DNA from 3 places in the Marinomonas dokdonensis genome. Region 1 is predicted to be linked to each of the others. Evidence: riboswitches for the same ligand, from Rfam matches in the RefSeq annotation. Region 1 holds a riboswitch; each other region holds the start of a gene.
The links. Region 1 has a riboswitch for thiamine pyrophosphate ahead of thiC (phosphomethylpyrimidine synthase ThiC). Riboswitches for the same ligand answer to the same signal wherever they lie in the genome.
Positions count from the first base shown of each region.

Region 2: another riboswitch for thiamine pyrophosphate. It lies ahead of thiB (thiamine ABC transporter substrate binding subunit); the one in region 1 lies ahead of thiC (phosphomethylpyrimidine synthase ThiC).
Region 3: another riboswitch for thiamine pyrophosphate. It lies ahead of thiD (bifunctional hydroxymethylpyrimidine kinase/phosphomethylpyrimidine kinase); the one in region 1 lies ahead of thiC (phosphomethylpyrimidine synthase ThiC).

Region 1 is NZ_JBRAND010000004.1:68,878-76,480, reverse strand. It holds gene thiC (phosphomethylpyrimidine synthase ThiC) at 1-1,753, opposite strand, end outside; TPP riboswitch at 1,929-2,034, opposite strand; gene rsmI (16S rRNA (cytidine(1402)-2'-O)-methyltransferase) at 2,098-2,958, opposite strand; gene ACUM5Y_RS11125 (penicillin-binding protein activator) at 3,062-4,858, shown strand; gene ACUM5Y_RS11120 (YraN family protein) at 4,800-5,192, shown strand; gene ACUM5Y_RS11115 (SIS domain-containing protein) at 5,198-5,791, shown strand; gene ACUM5Y_RS11110 (ClpXP protease specificity-enhancing factor) at 5,853-6,233, opposite strand; gene ACUM5Y_RS11105 (glutathione S-transferase N-terminal domain-containing protein) at 6,309-6,941, opposite strand; gene rpsI (30S ribosomal protein S9) at 7,265-7,603, opposite strand, start outside.
Region 2 is NZ_JBRAND010000001.1:518,907-526,509, reverse strand. It holds gene rfaD (ADP-glyceromanno-heptose 6-epimerase) at 1-38, opposite strand, end outside; gene ACUM5Y_RS02500 (AGE family epimerase/isomerase) at 129-1,256, opposite strand; gene hldE (bifunctional D-glycero-beta-D-manno-heptose-7-phosphate kinase/D-glycero-beta-D-manno-heptose 1-phosphate adenylyltransferase HldE) at 1,357-2,784, shown strand; gene msbA (lipid A export permease/ATP-binding protein MsbA) at 2,785-4,569, shown strand; gene ACUM5Y_RS02485 (3-deoxy-D-manno-octulosonic acid transferase) at 4,572-5,798, shown strand; TPP riboswitch at 5,823-5,935, shown strand; gene thiB (thiamine ABC transporter substrate binding subunit) at 5,992-6,996, shown strand; gene thiP (thiamine/thiamine pyrophosphate ABC transporter permease) at 6,980-7,603, shown strand, end outside.
Region 3 is NZ_JBRAND010000002.1:103,945-111,547, forward strand. It holds gene ACUM5Y_RS04985 (LysR family transcriptional regulator) at 1-297, opposite strand, end outside; gene ACUM5Y_RS04990 (MFS transporter) at 405-1,607, shown strand; gene ACUM5Y_RS04995 (DUF6435 family protein) at 1,684-1,866, shown strand; TPP riboswitch at 1,913-2,014, shown strand; gene thiD (bifunctional hydroxymethylpyrimidine kinase/phosphomethylpyrimidine kinase) at 2,087-2,935, shown strand; gene ACUM5Y_RS05005 (ABC transporter ATP-binding protein) at 2,938-3,738, shown strand; gene ACUM5Y_RS05010 (ABC transporter permease) at 3,735-4,538, shown strand; gene ACUM5Y_RS05015 (ABC transporter substrate-binding protein) at 4,594-5,547, shown strand; gene ACUM5Y_RS05020 (peroxiredoxin-like family protein) at 5,706-6,353, shown strand; gene ACUM5Y_RS05025 (TetR/AcrR family transcriptional regulator) at 6,399-6,971, opposite strand; gene ACUM5Y_RS05030 (peroxiredoxin-like family protein) at 7,144-7,603, shown strand, end outside.

The DNA.
Region 1 (7,603 bases):
CCACTTTGCCAGAAGCTTGAGGCAAGGTTTCATCGTGGTAAGCTCGGGCGGTATGAGGGTCTAAAGATAAGTTGAATTGGTCTTCCCAACGGAACTCAAAACGCGCTTTAGATAAGGCGTTATCACGCACTTGAGCACCTGGGTGGCCTTTTGCCAAATCCGCTGCGTGGGCAGCAATCTTATAGGTAATAAGCCCTTGCTTGACGTCTTCTTTATTAGGCAAGCCCAAATGCTCTTTGGGGGTGACATAGCACAACATGGCACAGCCATACCAACCTATCTGCGCCGCCCCTATGCCAGAAGTAATGTGGTCGTAGCCTGGAGCAATGTCTTGGGTAAGAGGCCCTAAGGTATAAAAAGGCGCTTCGTGACAATGTTCCAATTGCTGATGCATATTCTCTTCAATTAACTGCATAGGCACATGCCCAGGGCCTTCAATCATCACCTGCACATCGTATTCCCATGCTACTTTGGTTAACTCGCCCAAAGTGCGTAACTCGGACATTTGCGCTTCGTCGTTGGCATCCATAATAGAGCCCGGGCGTAAGCCGTCTCCCAGTGACAGAGCCACATCATATTGAGCACAAATCTCACAGATTTCACGAAAACGCGTGTATAAAAAGCTTTCTTGATGGTGTGCCAAACACCATTTGGCCATGATAGAGCCGCCACGAGAAACAATACCAGTAAGCCTTTTTGCTGTCATCGGCACAAAACGCAGCAACACCCCAGCATGAATGGTGAAGTAGTCTACCCCCTGCTCTGCTTGCTCGATTAAGGTGTCACGAAAAACTTCCCAGTTCAGGTCTTCCGCCACGCCATCAACTTTTTCTAAGGCCTGATAGATAGGCACAGTACCAATAGGAACTGGGGAATTACGTAAAATCCACTCGCGGGTTTCGTGAATGTTTTTGCCCGTGGACAAATCCATCACGGTGTCAGCCCCCCAGCGAGTCGACCAGACCAGTTTTTCCACCTCTTCCTCGATAGAGGAAGTCACTGCCGAATTACCTATGTTAGCGTTTACCTTCACCAAGAAATTACGCCCAATGATCATGGGCTCAGATTCTGGGTGATTAATATTGTTTGGAATGATGGCGCGGCCACGAGCGACCTCATCACGGACAAATTCTGGCGTAATACGCTGTTGTAAATTAGCGCCAAAACTCTGACCCGGATGCTGTTTTAGCAGTAATTCGCTGTTAATAGCATCGATGTTTTGGTTTTCACGAATGGCGATGTATTCCATTTCTGGGGTAATGATACCCTGTCGCGCGTAATGCATTTGGGTAACACACTTCCCCGCAGAGGCTTTACGAATAGCCGTTTTCTGTTTGAAACGTAACGCTTCTAACTCTGGGTCATCTAAACGAGACTTAGCAAACTCGGATGATACTTGTGGTAATACTTGGGTATCCTTGCGCTTTTCTATCCAGTTTTTTCGTATAGGGTTCAAGCCTTTGTAGACATCAATGTGTTCTTCTAGGTCCGCGTATGGGCCAGAGCAATCGTAAACATAGATGGCCTCATTGGATTCGAACGTTAGATTATTAGGGTCCGTACCAACGGGTGTGTCAGTAACATTGATTTTACGCATAGGCACGCGAATCGATGCATCCGAACCTTCAATGTAAATGCGTTCTGAAGCAGGAAAAGGTGAACCCTGTAGGGATTCAATGACGGCTTTAGCTTGTAAGCGTGAGGCTTCACGGCTTAATTTGTTCGGTTTTTTTATTTCTGTAATGTTCGACATGAGCATTTCCCTTAAAAATGGAGAATTGCTTGTCTGAGGTGCTGTTTAAAGAATTAAACACAATACTGTGCTAATGCTTCAAAACATGAGCAACGCAAAGTATGGGTGATTTCAAAGAGGTATAGCATAGAATCAGCATCATACTGTGCGGTAGCTCATTCGATGCAGATAAGAAAAGTAACGCTTTCTTGTTTCCTACGCGGGGTATAAGCCCGATCAGGTTCTGCGGATCCCGTACTTAATTGTACGATCTCAGCCAAATGGCACTCCGACAAGTGGCCCTGAGTATACTCACTAAAAAACGGATGTAAACTCCCAACTTGCCGAAATGCGATGAAGCCTAGTTAAGCGTCTTGCATGCCTAAGGCCAATTTATAGAGATGATTTTTCTTTTCGCCAGTGAGTTTAGCCGCCATCGCCGCCGCTTGTTTAACGGGTAGATCTTCGAGCAAAATAGACAACACACGCTTGGCCTCAAGCTCAGATTCATCATCTGCTTCTGGGACATAACTTAGCATTACTACAAACTCACCTTTTAGCTGATTTGCATCCGCATCGAATTTCGCCAAGATTTCTTCTGCCGTACCCGACAAAAAAGTCTCGAAGGTTTTGGTTACTTCTCGGGCCAATACCAATCTCGCGCTGTCACCATAAACTTTGGCCACATCAGCGATGGAGTCATAAACCCTATGGGTAGACTCATAAAAAACCACGGTCCCCGCTTGGCTCTTCCATGACTCATAAAGATCACAACGTGCTTTCGATTTTGCTGGCACAAAGCCTGCGAAAAAGAATTGATCGGTCGGCAAGCCAGAGGCACACAAAGCGGCCACTAGCGCACAAGCACCTGGCACTGGTGTGACGGTTAAGCCTTGAGCTCGTAAATGGGCCACCAAATGATAACCAGGATCAGAAATCAGTGGTGTGCCAGCATCGGATACTAGGGCGACGTTCTTGCCATCCATTAATAGGCTGGCCACGTATTCTGCTTTGTCTTTTTCATTATGATCATGAAGAGAAAATAGCTTGGCATCGATGGCGAAATGGTTAAGTAAGCGACGGCTATGACGTGTATCCTCAGCACCAATATAGTCCACTTCGCGTAAGGTCTGTTCTGCACGCTTACTGAAGTCGTCAAGATTTCCTATAGGGGTTGCAACTATGTATAAGGTGCCTCTCACATCATCTGAACTATGTGCTACCATATTGCCTCTTTGTCTCTTTTAGTATTTGTCGATTATGATCATCTTTACGCCGCGCATCATACCATTAACCTTATGTACTTTTCTGCTAAGTGCATGCGGATCCGTGAATTTAAATACCACGCCCAGCAGTCAAGTGACTCGTATCCAAGCCACACCGGCACAACAAACAGCGACACAACTTGAAAGTATTTATCATCCAAATGCGGCGAGCAAAACTCCGCCAGCCATCAGCGAAGCCTTTCAATCTGCTCAGGTGGCCTATCACAATGGTAATTACCAACAAGCCTTGGCCTTACTTGAAAACGGACCACTTAAAACTAAATCCAACCTAGAGTTTGATGCAAATTTATTGGCAGCCCTAAGTACAGCCAAACTTGATGACAAGGCGCTCAGTTTTAGCTTTATCACCCAAGCAGAACAACTACCAGAAGTTAGCCATCCTGATAAGCACAACCAATTGCAAGAAACCATCGCCACGGTGCTTGAGCATTTTGAGAACTGGATAGATGTTATCGATATACGCATGGCATTAAGCCGTCACTTACCTTTAGATCAAGGTGACTACAATCAACAGCAATTATGGCTGGCCATTCAAAACTTAACGGAAAATGAAGTGGAGCAGCTTTATGCTCGACAAAATTTTGAGCTACACGAGTGGTTGAACGTTAGTAGTATCTTACGCAATACCAATTTGACCCTAGATCAGCAGGTAGCAGCCTACCAAGAGTGGTCGGAGCAAAACCCCGAACATCCAGCAGCGCTTACACCGCCCCAAGATTTTCAGGTCCTAGCTTCCATGAATGAGCTAGAACCTAAAAAAATTGTCTTGTTGCTGCCCACGACCGGCCCGCTGAAACAAGCCTCTAAAGCCATTAGTGATGGTTTCTTCTCGGCTTTCTATCACAAAAAAGATCAGCGCCCGGAAGTCTTTATCGTGAACACCAATGCTTATGAAAGTATCGAAGAGGCGCTAGAGCAAGCCTACACCCATACGCCAGATGTGATCATAGGCCCCTTACAGAAAAACCATGTAGCCAGATTGAGCTACCTAGATTTACCCTACCCTGTGATCGCTCTTAACCAACTGGACATTAATCAGAAAAATCAAAATCTCTTCCACTTCTCTCTAAGTTCGGAAGACGACATTAAGCAGCTGATTGTCTTTGCTAAGCAGCAAGGGGCGGAGAACGCAGCGATTTTAAGCACCCAGGACACCTGGGCGTTGAAGCAAGCGGACGAATTTGCCCAAGCCGCCGAAAAAGAACACTTAACACTCTTATCTAATCAAAGTTATGGCAGTACATCCAAAGAGCGTCAACAAGCCGTACAAAAGCTGCTTTTGGTAGATGAAAGCTACCAACGAAAGCAGCTAATTGAGCGTTGGACAGGAGAACAGGTAGAAACCACCACCCGTTCACGCAAAGATTTAGATTATATCTTCTATGTGGGCAAACTAAGCGATGCGAAGCAAATCCGACCTCTAGTCGACTTCTATTTTGCCGATGCCATCCCTATGTTGTCGACTAACAGCTTAAACGACAACCCTCCTAGGGCTTCCGACAACACCAGTGATATCGAGCGCATTTTATTTACCGAGATTCCAGCTCTCACCAGCAAACAAAGCCAGACATCAAACCTACCAAGTCACCCTGGCTCAAACATTTTACGTCGCTTACAAGCCTTAGGTGCGGACGCGTATTTGTTAGCTAATCGCTATTCTTTATTCACCCAGCTGGCAAATACCAAGATGTCAGCCAATACTGGCATTATCAGCATGGACGACATGGGTATTTTCCATAAGCGCCCAGAAATCATGACTTACCGAAAAGGACGTTTGGTAAATGTGCAAGATTACGAGTATTTTTCCCAGTACGAACAAGCGCAAACAAGCCAAGAATAATGGCGAAAAAGCCGAGCAATTTGCGCAACAGTATTTAACCGAGCAAGGGCTAACGTTTGTTGAGAACAACTTTTTCTGCAAACTGGGCGAGATAGATCTTATTTTTCTGGATCAGCAAACTTATGTGTTTGTGGAAGTGCGCTATCGAACCAAAACGGCCCATGGCAGTGCCGCCGAAAGCTTAAACCCAAATAAATTGGCTAAAATCACCAAAAGTGCCACCTTTTGGCTACAAAAAAATAACAAGTTAGCTAACCCCTGTCGCTTTGATGCGGTATTATTTGATCATAAAATTGACCGACAACATTTAACCTGGCTAAAAGCAGTACTTTAACCATTATGGATTTTCAAGAAGCAATATATACCCAGTTCGCCCACAGTTTTGAAGCCCAACAACAAGCTTTAGAAAGTCTTCCTCCCTATATTGAGCACGCTGCTAGAGTTATCTTCACCAGCATAGCAGGTGGTGGCAAGGTGGTTTGTATCGGCAATAGCACTGGCTCACATCTGTCCCAGTACTTCAGCACCTTGATGTTAGATAGATTAGACCGCGAACGTCCAGGTTTGCCTGCTATCAATCTAAATGGCGATGGCGCAGCGCTGCTCTCTATCGGCCATAATGACAGCTACCATGACGTGTTTTCCAAGCAAATAACCGCCATTGGCAATGCGGGGGATGTGTTGTTTGTTATCGCTAACCGAGGCAACACCTCCCCTATCATTCAAGCGATACAAGCCGCCCACGAACGTAAAATGAGCATAGTGGCACTGACAAGCCCAGAAGCCAAAAATGTCTCCTCACTTACCTCCCGAGATGACACAGAGATCAAGATCAACCTACTGGGCACAGCACGCGTACACGAATGCCAGTTAACCGTGATACACACCCTAGTGGATTTACTAGAACGTCAATTATTCGGTTACGAAGACTAAAAAAGGCCCTCTAGTATGCTAGAGGGCCTTTGTTGAATCATCATTTATCAAGCTGAAACCACTACTTCACAACTTTTAGAGTGAAGCCTTTCTTTGGGGGTTGTGGGTCAACTGGATCGGGCGCTGGCTCAAATTCCTCTTCTGGAAACACGAAACCGTCACCATTTTCTTTCGCGTACAAAGCAAGTGCCGCGGCAATAGGCACATAAACCTGCATAGGCTTACCACCAAAACGCGCTTCAAAAGACACCGCCTCTTTGTCCATGATCAGATGTCGAACTGCAGACATACTAAGGTTCAATACGATTTGTCCATCCTTGACAAACTCCATAGGCAACACAGCTTGTTCATGGGTTGCATCCACTAATAAATATGGCGTCATGTCGTTGTCCGATACCCATGAATAGGCAGCGTTTAGTAAATAGGATCTTTTGGCTAGCATGTCGATTCACCTTTTCTTATAGCAAAAAAGGAGCCTGGGCTCCTTTTACACACCTTTCACAAGGCATCATTGATATTAATCTAAGCGCATTTCTTCTTCTGCTTCAGAAAGACTTTCTTGGAAAGACTCACGAGCAAATACTAGATCCATGTATTTGTATAGAGAAGCGGCTTGTTCTTTAGGAATATCCACACCTAGAACAGGCAGACGCCATAAGATTGGCGCTAGGCAACAGTCAACAATCGTGAACTCGTCGCTCATGAAGTAAGGCTTTTCTTCAAAAATAGGTGAAACATTGATTAAGCTTTCACGCAATTCTTTCTGAGCTTGAGCAACGGCTTCTTTGTCTTTGCTGCTCAAGATTAGGTCGACTAGATCAGCCCAATCACGCTGAATACGGTACATGTAAAGACGGCTTTCAGCACGCGCTACAGGGTAAACAGGTAGCAATGGTGGATGAGGGAAACGCTCATCAAGGTATTCCATCATTACGTTTGGCTCGTAAAGTACCAAATCACGGTCAACCAATGCTGGCAACTCGTTGTACGGATTAACATCAGCCAATTCCGCTGGCTTATTAAACGGATCCACATCAATGATATCAACGGTCACTGCTTTTTCAGCCAATACAATACGAACTCTGTGGCTGTAGTGATCTTCCCCGTCTGAGAAAAAAGTCATTGAGGAGCGCTTTGCAATAACACCCATGTCTAACCCCTATTTTAAAAACATCAAATACCTCATAAATGAGGCAAACTATAAAATGACGCCATAGCAATGGTCATCACCACTTTTAAGACTTAACACCAAAATCCATACGGTTACTGCTGCATCCTACAACATCACCGAATCATGGTTTTAGGCGCAACCATTACGCTGGAACAAATTTGCCGTCATTCTAACATATTTTCGCGTTAATTATTGGCTTGATTATATGCTTAAAAGCAGCTCATTGAGCCTATGCTGTTAACAACAAAAAAAACGCCTGGTGAAACACACCAAGCGTTTTAATAGTAACCCAAAAACGAATATTAACGTTTTGAGAACTGAGGACGACGACGTGCTTTGCGTAGACCAACTTTCTTACGTTCAACTTCACGCGAGTCACGAGTAACGAAACCTGCAGAACGTAGAGTACGACGTAGAGTCTCATCGTATTGCATCAATGCGCGTGTGATACCGTGACGGATCGCACCAGCTTGACCAGAGATACCACCACCTTTAACAGTGATGTAAACGTCAAATTTTTCAGTAGCGTCAACAAGTTCAAGAGGCTGACGAACAACCATTTGAGCCGTTTCACGACCGAAGTACTGAGAAAGTGTACGGTTATTGATAACTAGGTTACCAGAACCGGCTTTAAGGAAAAC
Region 2 (7,603 bases), on a different contig from region 1:
CTGCCGATAAATCCGGCGCCGCCTGTGACGATATACATAATATTGTGTCCTAAATGAGTCAGTGGAAGTTGGCGCTTATTGAGCCAACCCCTGAATTTAGTGTGAATAGAAGTCTAAACTCTAGATCCCTAGTTTGATTGCTGCCATGTTAGCACTTCCACTAGGCCGAGAAAAATGTGATAGCTACTGGTTCCGGGCAATGGGAAATCTTTCGCATTATTTTCTTTATCCAGATATTCATTCCAGCGACCATCTTCCAACAAATAATGTTGCTGCATGAACTCAAGGGCATTTGCTAACCTTAGTTGCTTTTCTTCTTTACCGATTGGCATCACGGTAATGGCTTTAAGGTATTCAGTTATCGGCCAAATGCGCTTTTCTTCATCAAGGGGAACATAAGTATTGGCATCAATTTGGTTGTAGATGCCGCCATCTTCACTCATACCATGACGTGTACCCGTGGAAAATAGCTGTTGCGCGAGTTCTAGGTGAATTGGGTCGGGGCAGATCTGATAAGCCTGATATAAAAGCCACACCCACTCAAAGTGGTGACCAGGCTCTACCTGATGACCAATTTCTGGGTGTATTTGCCAATCATTAGTAAAAAACTCTCTAAGCGTTCGGGAGTTTTTGTCGTAGAAATGTTCATGAGCAAGACTGAGTAAAAACTCAATACTTTGTTTGTATTGGGCATCTTGGCTGGCTTGATACGCAGCAATATAGCCTTCCAGTAAGTGCATGTGTGGATTTTGGCGACGAACCTGAGTGAGGTCCACTGGATAGGCCTCATAAAAACCGCCCGTTTTGGCTTGCATGTTGGCCATTAAGAATTGGTGGGTTTGCTTCATATAAGAGAGGGCGCGCTGGTCACCACTGACTTGGTAATAATGGCTAAACGATAGCAACACAAAAGCCAGAGCATAGGCATCAGATTGTTCGTCTTTAACCGTTAAGTCGTCATTCAATGAAAATATCCAACGATCATCTAGGTAATAATGACTATTAATAAACTCGAACAGTGGCGTTAGCTTATCACGCCAAGGGCTGTCTTCTTTTAACTTGCAAGCATGGCTAAAGGTGTATAACTGTCGACATTGAGTGAGTAAGCGTAGGCGACCTACACTATTTCTGCTCCAGTCGTGGTTTAAACTTTCATAACTGTATCCGTGTTCTGCATCGATACCGTGTTCCGACCAATTTGGTAATAGATGATCAAAGAGGAACTTTTCACAGGTAGAAAGGGTTGCATTAAGCATTATGTAAATAGCCTTATTTCGTATGATCTTGGTATGTCCAACTTACATTATGAGTATGATAAGATGGTCGCTCTCAAAAATCGATTATTATGTTGTTGATATGAACTCTTCCTATTTGAATTTTAAGGACAAACACATCCTCGTTGTGGGTGATGTTATGTTGGATCGCTACTGGTATGGTGGCACATCTCGTATTTCACCAGAAGCACCGGTGCAAGTTGTGAAAGTATCTGACATAGAAGACCGCCCAGGCGGCGCAGCGAACGTTGCTTTAGGGCTCGCTAAATTAGGCGTTGCCGTCACCTTAGTTGGGGTGGTTGGGGAAGACGATAACGCGCAAGTCTTAAAGCGCTGCTTGGAAGCTGAAGGTGTTAATTGTCAATTTGTACATTCACCTGATTTACCGACTATTACCAAATTACGAGTGATGAGCCGTCATCAGCAGTTGATTCGTTTAGATTTTGAAGAGCGAGCAGACAGCTTGTCCCAGAACAGCGCTGTGGCCGAGAAAGTGAAAGCCTGTCTTGAGTATTCAGATGCGGTGATTTATTCGGATTACGCTAAAGGCTGTTTGGCCGATGTGCAAACCTTGATTCAACTTTCAAACGCCGCCAAAGTGCCAAGCTTTATTGACCCGAAAGGGGATGACTTCTCCATTTATCGAGGAGCAACGCTAGTCAAACCTAATCTATTAGAGTTTGAAAACATTGTTGGTCCTTGTAACTCCACAAAAGAGCTAGAAGAAAAAGCCAAAGCCTTGCGGGATAAATACTCGTGGCAAGCATTGTTAGTGACCCGTGGTGAAGATGGTCTAGTGTTACTAGAGAGTGGTAAAGCGCCTTTCTCTTTGGCTACTGCAGCGCAAGAAGTATTTGATGTGACTGGGGCAGGGGACACTGTCGTTGCCGTATTAACGGCTGTCTATGTGACCAGTAAACGTTTCACCGATGCGGTGGAATATGCCAATCAGGCTGCTGGCTATGTGGTGGGGAAATTAGGTACCGCGTCCATCAGTTCCGAGCGCTTAGAAGCCATTATGTTTCAGCGTAATCGCACGACTAACTTTGGCGTTTTATCACCTACCGATATTTTGGAGCAGATTAAACTGGCGCAAATGGATGGTAAAAAAGTGGTCTTTACCAATGGTTGCTTCGATATCCTACACCCGGGTCATGTGGCTTATATGAAACAAGCCAAAGCCTTGGGTGATCGACTAATCGTTGCTGTGAATACCGATGAATCCGTAAGGCGCCTTAAAGGTGAAAAGCGTCCTATCAATAACCTTGCCCATCGTATGGCGGTATTGGAAGGTGTTGGCGCCATCGACTGGGTTACCTGGTTTGATGAAGACACACCAAAAGAAATTATCGAAGCTTTATCACCAGATGTTTTGGTGAAAGGCGGGGATTACACGATTGATACCATTGTCGGTGCCCAGCATGTGCTCGACCATGGGGGCGAAGTAAAGGTACTGACTTTTGTCGATGGTTATTCAACCACCGCAATCATCGAAAAGGCGAATTTGTAAATGCAAAATCAAGAGCCGCTTGAGCTTGAACAACCTGCTAAAAAAGTATCCAGTGCAAAAGTCTACTTTCGCCTATTAGGGTATCTGCGCTCGTCCTGGTTTTATGTGCTACTGAGTATTGCTGGTTACCTTATGTATTCGGTGATGGAGCCTGCCTTGGCGGCTCTGCTTAAGCATATTGTGGATGTGGTCTCAAATAATAAGGTCTCAGAAAGTCGGTTGGTGATTCCCGCGGCGATTTTGGGAGTTTTTATTGTTCGTGGTATCGGTACGTTTTTGGGGTCCTACTTCATGGCGAAAGTCGCCAATCAGGTGGTTTTTGATCTGCGTACCAAGATGTTCGATAAGCTGGTTTCTTTGCCTTCGAGTTATTATCACTCAACCCCTACGGGTCGCTTGTTAGCCAAGCTCACTTACGATACTGAGCAGGTTATTGGTTCTGTCACGCAGGCGGTTCGAGTCTTGCTGCGAGAAGGCTTTACTGTAATCGGCTTGATGGGCTATATGCTTTACACCAACTGGCGCTTGTCTTTGTTGTTTTTACTTATCATTCCTTTAATCGGTGTCGTGGTTTCTTATGCGTCTAAACGCTTCTTGAAACTGAGTACACGCATTCAGGATGCCATGGGTGGTGTCACCGATGTGGCATCTGAAGCAATTAAAGGGCATGAGGTCGTCAAAATTTTCGGCGGCAACCAGTACGAGAAACAGCGCTTTCGTGAAGCTGCTGAAGAGAACCGTCGCTCGCAACTAAAAATGGAGATGACTCGGGCGCTGAATGTGCCAATCGTCCAGTTCATAGTGGCCGTGGCGTTGGCGAGTTTAATTTGGTTGGCTCTTGATCCTACGATTAGTGCGTCCATGTCGGCTGGGGATTTTGTCGCTTTCATTGGTGCGGCGGGTATGTTGAGCAAACCTATGCGCCAGCTGACCGAGGTGAACAGTATTCTGCAAAAAGGTATTGCGGCGGCGTACAGTATTTTTGCTTTTCTAGACATGGCGGAAGAAAACGATTCCGGCAAAAAATCCGTAGGTCGTTTCACTGGGGCCTTGGACTGGAAGGGTTTGACCTTTCAATATCCTGGAGCAGAAAAACAGGCGTTGAAAAACATTAATCTGTCATTGCCAGCGGGTAAAACCCTCGCTTTGGTAGGCCGCTCTGGTAGCGGAAAGTCGACCATGGCGAACCTGGTTCCACGTTTTTATGATGTAGCAGAAGATCAGATTCAAATCGATGGTCATTCCATTAATAGTTACCAGCTGAAAGATTTACGCGCCAACATCGCTTTGGTTAATCAGCAAGTGGTCTTGTTTAACGGCACTATTCGAGAAAATATTGCCTATGGCAGCTTGCGTGATGCCAGTGATGACGTGGTTATTGAGGCAGCCAAGGCGGCTAACGCTTGGGGCTTTATACAGCAGCTAGAATCTGGCCTTAATACCATGGTGGGGGAAAACGGTGTACTGCTTTCTGGTGGTCAGCGCCAGCGTATTGCGATTGCTCGAGCCATTTTGAAAAATGCGCCGATTCTCATTCTGGATGAAGCGACCTCGGCTTTGGATACCGAGTCTGAGCGTGCGATTCAACTGGCGTTGGAAAACTTGATGCAAAATCGTACCACCATCGCTATTGCTCACCGTCTATCTACCATAGAAAAAGCCGATATTATCGCGGTTGTGGATGATGGGCAGATCATTGAGCAAGGAACCCATGCTGAGTTGCTAGCTCTCAAAGGCGCCTATGCCCAGCTGCATAGCCAACAGTTTAGTGAAACTAAAGACTAAGTATGTGGTTTTATAGCCTCCTCTTGCTGCTGTTATCGCCGTTGATCTTGTGGAAAATTATCGGCTTTAAGCGACGTTATCCGAATTATCGACTGGCTCAAGCTTTTGGTCTTGGGTCAAAGGTTGAAGCTGATTTGTGGATACATTGCGCCTCGGTAGGAGAGGTGTTAGCCGTTAGACCCTTGGTGCTGGCTTGGCAGAAGAAACAGCCGACAGGGCGACTGTTAATCACTACCGTCACCCCAACTGGGGCAGAACAGGTGGCGAAAAGCTTTCCTCAGGCGCAGCATAAATATTTGCCAGTGGATTGGCGTTTCGCAGTAATGCTAGGTTTATCACGTATTCAGTGTCCGCATTTGTGGATAGTTGAGACAGAGCTTTGGCCAAACTTATTGCGACAAGCTAAACGACAAAACCTCACGGTAGACGTAATCAATGCTCGCTTAAGTGAGCGCTCATTTCGCCAGTACCAACGTTTTTCGCTGGTCTCGAAACCTTTAATGTCTCTGCCTGACCGATTTTTTTCCCATGCTGAAGACGATGCTCAACGTTTAAAGCAGCTTGGTGCCAAGCAGGTGTTGGTAACGGGCAATGTGAAGTTTGATCTAACCCTACCTTATGAAGTCATTCACTGTGCTTGGCGGGAGCAAATCTCTTCTTCTTTTGTGTGGATTGCTGCCAGTACCCATGAAGGGGAAGATGGCCTATTTCTAGAAGCTCATGCACAACTGCTAAAACAATGCCCTGATGCCTTGTTGCTGATCGTGCCTCGACACCCTGAACGTTTTGAGCAGGTCTTCCAACAAGCCCGTCAATGTTTTACTAAGGTGGCGCGCCGTAGTGTAGATTCTCTAACAGCATGGTCTGATCATGCCGTTGTGGTTGGGGACTCCATGGGGGAATTGTTGCAGTATTACCAAGCCTCCGATGTGGCGTTTGTGGCTGGCAGCATGATTGAACGTGGGGGTCATAACCCGATTGAAGCGGCATTATTGGCAAAGCCTGTGTTGGTTGGCCCACATACTTTTAATTTTAAAGACATCACTGAGCAATTAGTAACAGTTGGTGGTGCGCTGCGTTGCGCTAATGTCGCTGAGTTACAAGAGGATCTAAACGCTTTAGCTGCAAATCCTACTAATGGGGTTTTACAAGGGCAAAAAGCCTTGGCCTTTGCTCAACAGAATCAGGGCGCTGTAGAGCGTATTCTTTCTCAAATAGACATCGCCTGAACGACTCTTTACAATAGCCTCTCAAAATATCTCATGGGGTGCTTTGTGTTTAACAAAGCTGAGAAGCGGATTTGCCCGCTAACCCACCGAACCTGATCCAGATTATGCTGGCGTAGGAATCGAGATAGCAGGAGCTCTATTAAGCCTTGCCATTTCCCTGTACGCCGCTCATGTTTTTTATAGGAGCGTCACGTTGAAAAAATCCTTACTTCTCAAAGTTGCGACTTTGTCCATTGCCGCAAGTTTTTCGCTATTGGCGACAGCAAAAGATACCTTGAATGTTTACACCTATGACTCTTTTGCTGCGGAGTGGGGCCCAGGCCCCAAGATCAAACAGAACTTTGAAGCCGAGTGTCAGTGTGAACTGAATTTTGTTGCCATGGATTCTTCTGTGGGTATCTTATCTCGAGTGCAACTAGAAGGTAGTGCAAGCGAAGCGGATGTTTTGTTGGGTCTCGATTTAAACCTAATGCAAGCGGCAAAAAACAGTGGTTTATTGGCGGCTCATGGTGTGGATACCAGCCCTGTAAATCTTGCCGATGGCTGGAGTGACACACATTTTGTACCTTTCGATAAAGGGCATTTTGCTTTTATCTACAACACAGAAACCTTATCGACACCCCCCGCTTCACTAAAAGAAGTGGTAGAAAATCCGGACCTGCGAGTTATTTATCAGGACCCTCGTACCAGTACGCCGGGACTTGGCTTGTTGCTATGGATGAAAGCCGTATATGGAGAGCAAGCACCAGAGGCTTGGGAGAAATTAGCGTCCCATACGGTGACTGTGACCAAAGGCTGGTACGACGGTTATAGCCTATTTTTGAAAGGTGAAGCGGATGTGGTGTTAAGTTACACAACCTCACCGGCCTATCACATAGTTGCGGAAGGTGAGCACAAGTACAAAGCGGCGTTGGCCAGTGAAGGTTATTACCCACAGATTGAAGTGGCGGCGATGCTAAAGAATAGCCAGAACCCAGAGTTGGCTAAACGTTTTATGCAGTTCGTTTTGCAACCAGGCTTCCAGTCCACCATTGCGACTGGAAACTGGATGTTGCCAGTGGTGGATCAGGCGGAACCCCTGCCAACTGCCTTTGATGCGCCTTTAGCGGTTAACAACACATTGTTGCTATCAGCGGAACAAGTGGCTAAACAACGTAAAGCTTGGGTGAATGAGTGGTTAGATGCCACAACGCGCTAAGTCTTTAGCAAACTCCTTACCTTGGCTGGCGCGTTTGAGCCCAGCCTTGCTAGGAGTGATGATATTCATTTTCATAGGAGCGGTCAGTTTGGCGGCTCTTTTGCGTTATAGCGACCTAAGCTTATGGCCTCAGTATCTCAGTGAAGCCTATTTATGGCGAGTGATACGTTTTTCCTTGTGGCAGGCTTTATTAAGCAGTGGCTTGAGTATCTTGGTTGCTATCCCTGTGGCGTCTTGCTTGATGCATCGAAGTTTTCCAGGTCGTGGCTTGTTATTGCAGCTGTTTGCTGTGTCCATGGTGGTGCCAACCATAGTAGCGATCCTAGGGATTGTTGTGGTGTATGGCCGTTCTGGCTGGTTATTTCAGCTGTTTGGTGTGCAGGTCCCCCTGTATGGGCTATTCGGTATTCTTATTGCGCATGTGTTTTTGAATATGCCCCTTGCTACGCGTTTGTTATTGCAAGGATACGGTTTGATACCCGCTGGGCAATGGCGACAATCCAGTCAATTAGGGCTGGGGCGCTGGCAGGCATTTCGCCTAATCGAATGGCATTATCTGAAGAAGGTTTTGCCGGGTGCTTTTGTACTCACTTTCATGTTGTGCTTT
Region 3 (7,603 bases), on a different contig from region 1:
GCTGGGAATGCCGACCCTAACTTCTCCTTGGGCGAGTTCATTTAGCTCACTCATTTCCAATAGCGCTTCATCACAGGCTTGCACGATACGCCGAGCATGCTGTAGAAGCTTTTGGCCTTCATCGGTAAGGTTGATGTTTTTATCTCGGCGATGAATAAGCACTAGACCTAAATCATTTTCGAGCTTTTTAATTGCCATACTTACAGCCGGTTGAGCAACCCCGAGCAGCTTGGCTGCTTTGGTAAAGCTTCGTTGGTCAGCAATGGCGACTAGGTAACGCAGGGGCTTGGTATCCATCAACAACTCTTATGATTTTGATAATTTAGATATATTTTATTGATAAAAAGTCTAGGCGTATAGTGGCTTTCAAAGGATCACCATTAACTGAGAGTGAGGGGTTGGCAATGATAGAAGCAAATACTGGTAAGTTTTGGCAGGGCACGTTAGCGCTGGTACTAGGCTCCATCATGGTGTTCGCCAATGTTTATGTGACCCAGCCTTTGTTGCCTATGATTGCGAGTGAGTTCGCCATTAGCCCTTTACAAGCCAGTGCCAGTTTTACCATCACTACCTTAACCCTTGGTGTGTCGTTGTTGTTTTATGGCCCTATTTCCGATGCTCTCGGGCGCAAAGGAATAATGATGATGACTTTGGTAGGCGTCACAGTTACCACCTTTTGTTTGTCGCAAGTGAACAGTTACGAGTCCCTTTTGTTACTAAGAGCTGTGCAAGGCTTTTTCTTGGCAGGTCTCCCTGCCATTGCCGTGGCCTATTTGGGAGATGAGTACACACCAGAAGCCTTAGTCGTGGCAGTGGGTTTATACATTAGCGGAAACACGTTAGGGGGAATCGGTGGACGCTTGGTTGGAGGCTTTGTTGGCGAGTGGCTAGGATATTCGGCGGCTTTTTTTGTGATGTCTATAGTCAGTCTAAGTTGCTTACTAGCGTTTTATTGGCTGCTGCCAGCTTCTCAACACTTTACCCCTAAGCCATTAAAACTTGGTCATGTACTAACGAACATGGGTGGCCATTTAAGCAATCCGCGGTTACTGACTTGCTATTTTATCGGTGGTTTAAGTTTTCTCATCTTTATTAACCAATATAGCTATGTGACTTTTTTACTTGAAGCTGCGCCTTATCATTTAAGTGCTAAGTACGTGGGCTTGTTGTTTTTGACCTATTTAGCAGGAACGTTCGGCTCTGCGTTATCGGGTAAATTAGCCAAACGATGGGGGCAGGCACCGATTATGGTGCTTGGTAGTTGCATCTTTATGCTGGGCTCTTTGGTGACCTTAGGGGAAACATTGTGGTCGATTATTCTCGGTTTGTTGATAAACAGTTTTGGCTTTTTTCTATGTCACTCCACCACCAGTGGTATGGTGAGTCGCTTGGCGAAGCAAGCTAAAGCCAGTGCCTCGTCTCTGTATCTGCTGTTTTATTATGTGGGCGCCAGTGTCGGTGGCTTTTATTTAGACCCATTTTGGCAATTATGGGGTTGGAGTGGAGTGATCGCGGCATCTTGGCTGGTATTAGGTGTGGTGGTGTTGGCTGGGTTAAGTTTGATCTGGCGAAACAGCGTTTGCCATGAGAACTTGGTAAAGCTTTAGGATGAAAACTCATCCACTTTGGGATGGCTTGCGTATGATATATAAATACTTCAATTCACAACATTAAAGAGCCGATATGTTTTCTTTGTTTAAGTCCGACCCAAGCAAAAAACTCCACAAGAGCTATGCCGCGAAACTAGAGCAGGCCATGCAAGCGCAACGTAGTGGTGACATTCGTGGCTATGCAGAACTCACTGAGCAGGCAGAGCAAATCAAGGCGCAGCTGGATGCGCTGGAGGCTGAGAAAGGTACCCGCTAAGCCAGTGCTTGCTGGTTGCGCTTTAGAGAAAACTTGTTACTATGGTGGCATATAGTCGGGGGGCCAATTTGGCTGAGAGTGCATGTTATGCAGACCCGTTGAACCTGATTCAGTTAACACTGGCGTAGGGAACTATAGGTCGTTTCTGTCTCGGCAAGTGCCTGCTGCATTTGTTTATTCTATGGCTTGATATAGTTCCTGCGCTCGTTTTGGAGCCACTATGTCAAAGTTGTCCCCCATATCACTCACTGGTACTTTACCCCCAAAAGCAACGCCTATTGTGTTGACCATTGCTGGCTCAGATAGTGGCGGTGGAGCTGGTATTCAAGCGGATATCAAGGCTATTAGTGCCACCGGTGGTTATGCTTGTTCCGTGATCACAGCGATCACTGCACAAAACACTCTGGGTGTTGATGCCATTTTTGCAATTCCTTTAGAACACGTTGAAAAACAATTAGATGCTGTGTTCTCTGACCTGAATGTTCAAGCCGTTAAAATAGGCATGTTGGCGGACTGTAACATCATTAAGCTGGTGGCAAAAAAATTAGCAACGTATCGACCTGCTCACGTGGTAATTGATCCTGTGATGGTGGCCACCAGTGGTGATTTGCTGTTGCAGCAAGACGCTATCGCTACCCTCAAAACTGAACTCTTTTCTCTGGCTGATCTGATTACACCAAATTTACCTGAAGCGGTAGCATTAACAGGGGCGCCTTTACCTCAAGACACTAACGCCATGACAGACATGGTGAGTCAGCTTAGGCAGCTAGACTGCGGGGCGGTATTACTGAAAGGAGGACACCTAGAGCAAGAAGCAGACAGCACTGATTTATTAATCTTTGCTGATCGCATCGAGCACTTATCTGCTCCTCGTACTCAAACCCAAAATACCCATGGCACAGGCTGTACGCTTTCTTCGGCTATCGCGTGTTATCTGGCCCAAGGCCATGAATTATCCCAGGCGGTGGCATTAGGGAAAGAGTATATCAGCGAAGCCATTGCACATGCTGATGAGCTAAAAGTAGGGCAGGGCCACGGCCCTGTTCATCACTTTTTCCGGGGAGTGTAGCCTTGTCTCACTCATCCGATGCTCGCAAATGCCCACTTGGGATAATGCTTAGCAACCTTCAAATTACCTATTTGCAAGGTCATGAAGCGATTGTCGATAAGCTCTCTATGGATGTTCCCCCAGGGCAGTGGACCTGTTTGCTCGGCCCAAGTGGCGGAGGTAAATCCACTCTTTTGAAGTTCCTCGCGGGCTTATTGGATGATCAGGTACTCTGGTCCGGAGAGCTTAATATTTATCCAGATTCCGCAAGCTTAAAATCACAAGTGGCTTACATGGCTCAACAGGACTTGTTATTGCCTTGGCTGACTGTGCTGGACAATGTGCTGCTGAGCCGAAAATTTACGGATTCGGCTTCAGGTAAGGCAGAACAAGAGGGCGCTATAGAGCGAGCTAAAACACTGTTGGCGCAAGTAGGCTTGGCAGAACAAGAGCAACAATTCCCCCAGCAGTTATCCGGAGGTATGCGCCAACGAGTGGCGCTCGCTCGAACCTTGATGCAGGACAAAGGTGTCATTCTTATGGATGAGCCATTTTCTGCACTCGATGCGGTCACCCGTCACCGTTTACAGACTCTAGCTTATGAATTGTTGGCCGATAAAACCGTTATTTTAGTGACTCACGACCCCTTAGAGGCCATTCGTTTGGCTCACAATATGTATATTTTTAAGGGACGTCCAAGCCGAGTCGAAGCCTTATCTGTGCCCGTTAATTCCCCGCCTCGGGAATACGACGGCGAGTGTGCCGATCTTCAGCAAAGGATAATGAGCTTGCTGCAAAGTGATATAAAAGGGGGCTTACAGTGAGTGACTTTTCGCCACTAGACCCCGCATCTCATCGTGCAAATTTGGTAATGGCTCGCTCAACCGCACCCATATCCAAGTTTCTCACCGGACTTGGGTGTTTTCTTTTTATCTTGCTGCTGTGGCAGATATTGGTCAGTGCATTAGCCCTTCCTAGCTTTATATTGCCAGGGCCCATGGAGGTGCTGGAAAAGCTTTTTCAGCGCTATGAAGTATTGCTCCAGCATACTCTTGTCACCGGTCAAGAAATTATTTACGGCTTGATTCTTGGCCTCACCATGGGCTTGTTCTTTGCCTTGCAAATGCTGTTTTTTAAGCCGTTAAAACGTTGGTTGTTGCCCATACTAATTGTTAGCCAGGCGATTCCTGTGTTTGCTCTCGCGCCGATTTTGATGCTGTGGCTTGGTTACGGCATGGCCTCCAAGATTCTAATGGCCGCCATCATCATCTTTTTCCCTGTGACCACCTGTTGTTATGACGGTTTGCGTAACACCCCCCAAGGCTATTTGGACTTGGTGCAAACTATGGGGGCGAGCAAGTGGCAAAGACTTCGTTATGTGCAATGGCCTGCTTCGTTACCAACCTTAGCCTCCGGTGTTCGTATTGCTGTGGTCATTGCACCGATCGGTGCGATTGCTGGGGAGTGGGTGGGGTCTAGTGAAGGTCTGGGGTATCTCATGTTGCAGGCCAATGCACGCATGATGGTCGACGAAATGTTTGCCGCACTTTTTATCCTCTCGGGGCTATCCGTCACCCTGTATTTTGTCACCGATTACTTATTAAAACGCTACATCCATTGGTAAGGGCTCAGGCTGTGGCGGATGGTTATTCAAAGGTTTTTTAACAAAAGGAAAGATAATGAAAAATAACAAAGTTTTAAGTGCGATAGTGCTCAGTGCCAGTTTACTCTCGGCGCCTTTACAGGCGGCAGAAAAGTCACTGGACTTAATGTTGGATTGGTTTGTAAACCCAAATCATGGCCCCATTGTGATCGCGCAACAAAAGGGCTACTTTGCGGATAAAGGCTTAACGGTCAACATCCAAGAACCTGCGGATCCAAGTACACCCGCTAAGTTAGTGGCCGCTGGCAAGGTGGATCTAGCCGTGTCTTATCAGCCTAATTTAATTATGGATGTGGCCGCTGGCTTGCCGTTGATTCGTGCCGCGACTCTAGTCGCCACGCCTCTTAACACACTCACCGTGCTAGACAATGGTAAGATTAATAGCATTGCGGATTTGGCGGGTAAGAAAATAGGTATCTCGGTGGCGGGTAACGAAGAAGCGATTGTTGGCACCATGCTCAATGCTCATGGCGTGGATTATCAGGACGTGACCATAGTTAATGTTGGTTGGGCGCTGTCCTCGTCTTTAGCATCAGGTCAAGTCGATGCAACATGGGGCGGCTTTCGAAACTTTGAAACCAACCAATTAGCCTTAGAAGGTATTGCCGCCAAAGCGTTTTTCCCAGAAGAGCATCAAGTGCCAATTTACGATGAGCTGGTATTTGTCGCCAATGCTAATGACTACGATGCCGCTGCTTTACAGGCGTTTAATCAGGCCATTGAACAAGCCACAGTGTATATTCTTAATCATCCAGAAACGTCTTGGCAGGAGTTTGTTGCTTACTCGCCAGATACTTTGGACAACGAGTTGAATCGACTTGCTTGGTTAGCAACTTTGAGCCGCTTTGCGTTGCGCCCCGCCGCAGTTGATTTACCTCGCTATGATCATTATGCCCGTTTCATGTACGAGCAAAAAATTATTAGCCGTTTACCCGAAGCCAAAGATTACGTTCCCGTACTGTCTCGCTAAAAAACTCTAAGGCCGCTATATGCGGCCTTTTTTAATCCTAGTTCCTCATTCTTTACTTTTTTAACCACTGGTTGACACTTGGCTTAGGTATTAGTGTGGTAGCACGCTCAGTGCCGCCCTAGGCACAAATTATTTGATAGGAATAATGAAGGAATACAATGACCACATTAAAAGCACAAACCGATGCCAAAATTGAGCAATCTCGTAATGCTAATCCTGAATTTATGAAAAAAGTAGATGCGCTTATGGCGAAAGCTAAAGCGTTTGAGCAAGGCGATGAAGCGCTTAAAGTGGCACAAACAGCCCCAGACTTTGCACTGCCAAACCAAGAGGGTGAAGCCATTAATCTGTCTAAGCTTCTCGAAAAAGGCTCTGTTGTGGTGAGCTTTTATCGTGGCAGCTGGTGCCCATATTGCAACTTACAACTGCGCGCTTTGCAGGCTCATTTAGATGAAATTCATGCTCTTGGGGCTGAGCTCGTTGCCATCAGCCCACAAGTGCCAGATGGCAGTATGAGTAAAAATGATATCAGCAAAATGACTTTCCAAGTGCTGTCTGATCAAGGGGCTCAAGTTGCCGCTCAATATGGTGTGGCCTGGGAAGTACCTGAGTTCTTGTTGGAACATATGAAGGTTGACCGTCAGTTAGACTTAGAAAGTATTAACAACGGCAATGGCCAAATTTTACCAACCCCTGCAACCTTTGTGATCAATCAACAAGGTGAAGTTGTATGGCGCTTTGTGGATGTGGATTACCGCACACGTTCTGAGCCAGCTGATATTATTAAGGCGCTACAAGCCCTATAAGAGAGTAGCGAACCTCTATCACATTGATGCAAGTATTGGCTTGCATCAATGCAGTGATTGCCAAGTTAACCAAGGCAGTCCGACACGTACCGCTGCCATCAAGTCCGCTTTTGACCCTTCGTGATAACCGTATACACGTATCCCAAATATATGCAGCATCAGGCTTGCAGCCTTAGCTTTTGCTTCAGCCTCGGAGTTGGTCGTTAGCAATTTTTGGGCATAAATGTTTTCAATTTTACGTAAACACTCGGAAACGTAACTCTTTAATGAGGCATGTTCTGGGGTGAGCTCTAGTTGGCTTTTGACCAGAAAACAACTGCAATAGTCCGCTTGTTGGGATTCTTCGATAAAGCTCATGAGTATCCTTGGAAGAGCGTCCTCTGGTTTTTCGTATTGCGCTAAAAGAGATGTGAGCTGATCGATGGATTGTTGGACGTAATAGTCTAAAGAAGCTTTAAATAAACCTTCCTTGTTACCAAAGGCCAAATAAAGGCTACCCGGCTTTAGGCCTGTTTCCGCAACTAGGGTTTGCATGGACGTGGCGTGATAACCAAGCTGCCAAAAGGCCGACGTTGCTTTCTGCAAAACCTGCTGTTTGTCATATTGTGCTTTCGCCATGTGGAAGTCCCTGAATTTGAATTTATCCGAAATTGGTGCACTTTTAGCCATTATATCGATTCAATTATGAAGACTGCAATGAATTTGAGTAAATGCTCAATATGATGTTGAATGTTCGTTCAAATGCTGTTTGAATACCTGTTCAAGATAAATTTTATTGCTGAGGTTATTCATGTCTTTACAAGATCAGATTGCAGAATATAAAGCTGGCTTTGTACAAAAAGCGCCATTAAACGTTCAAGAGCTTATGAAGCTAGCCACTCAAAACTTGGCAGATTCTGGCATTGTGGATAAAGCCCCTAAAGTGGCAGACACACTGCCAGCATTCTCTTTACCTAACCAAAATGGTGACGAAGTGACATTGGCAGCGCTATTGGCGAAAGGACCTGTTGTGGTGACTTTCTACCGTGGCGGTTGGTGCCCATACTGTAATCTTGAGCTAAAAGCTTACCAAGATCAGCTAGCAAACATTAAAGCGCAAAATGCTACACTTGTTGCCATCACACCAGAATTGCCTGATGCGTCTTTGTCTACTGCAGAGAAAAATGCTCTAGAGTTTGAAGTACTATCCGATGTTAATTCTGCTTACGCTAAGAGCCTAGGCTTGGTGTTCTCTCTACCAGAAGAGCTGC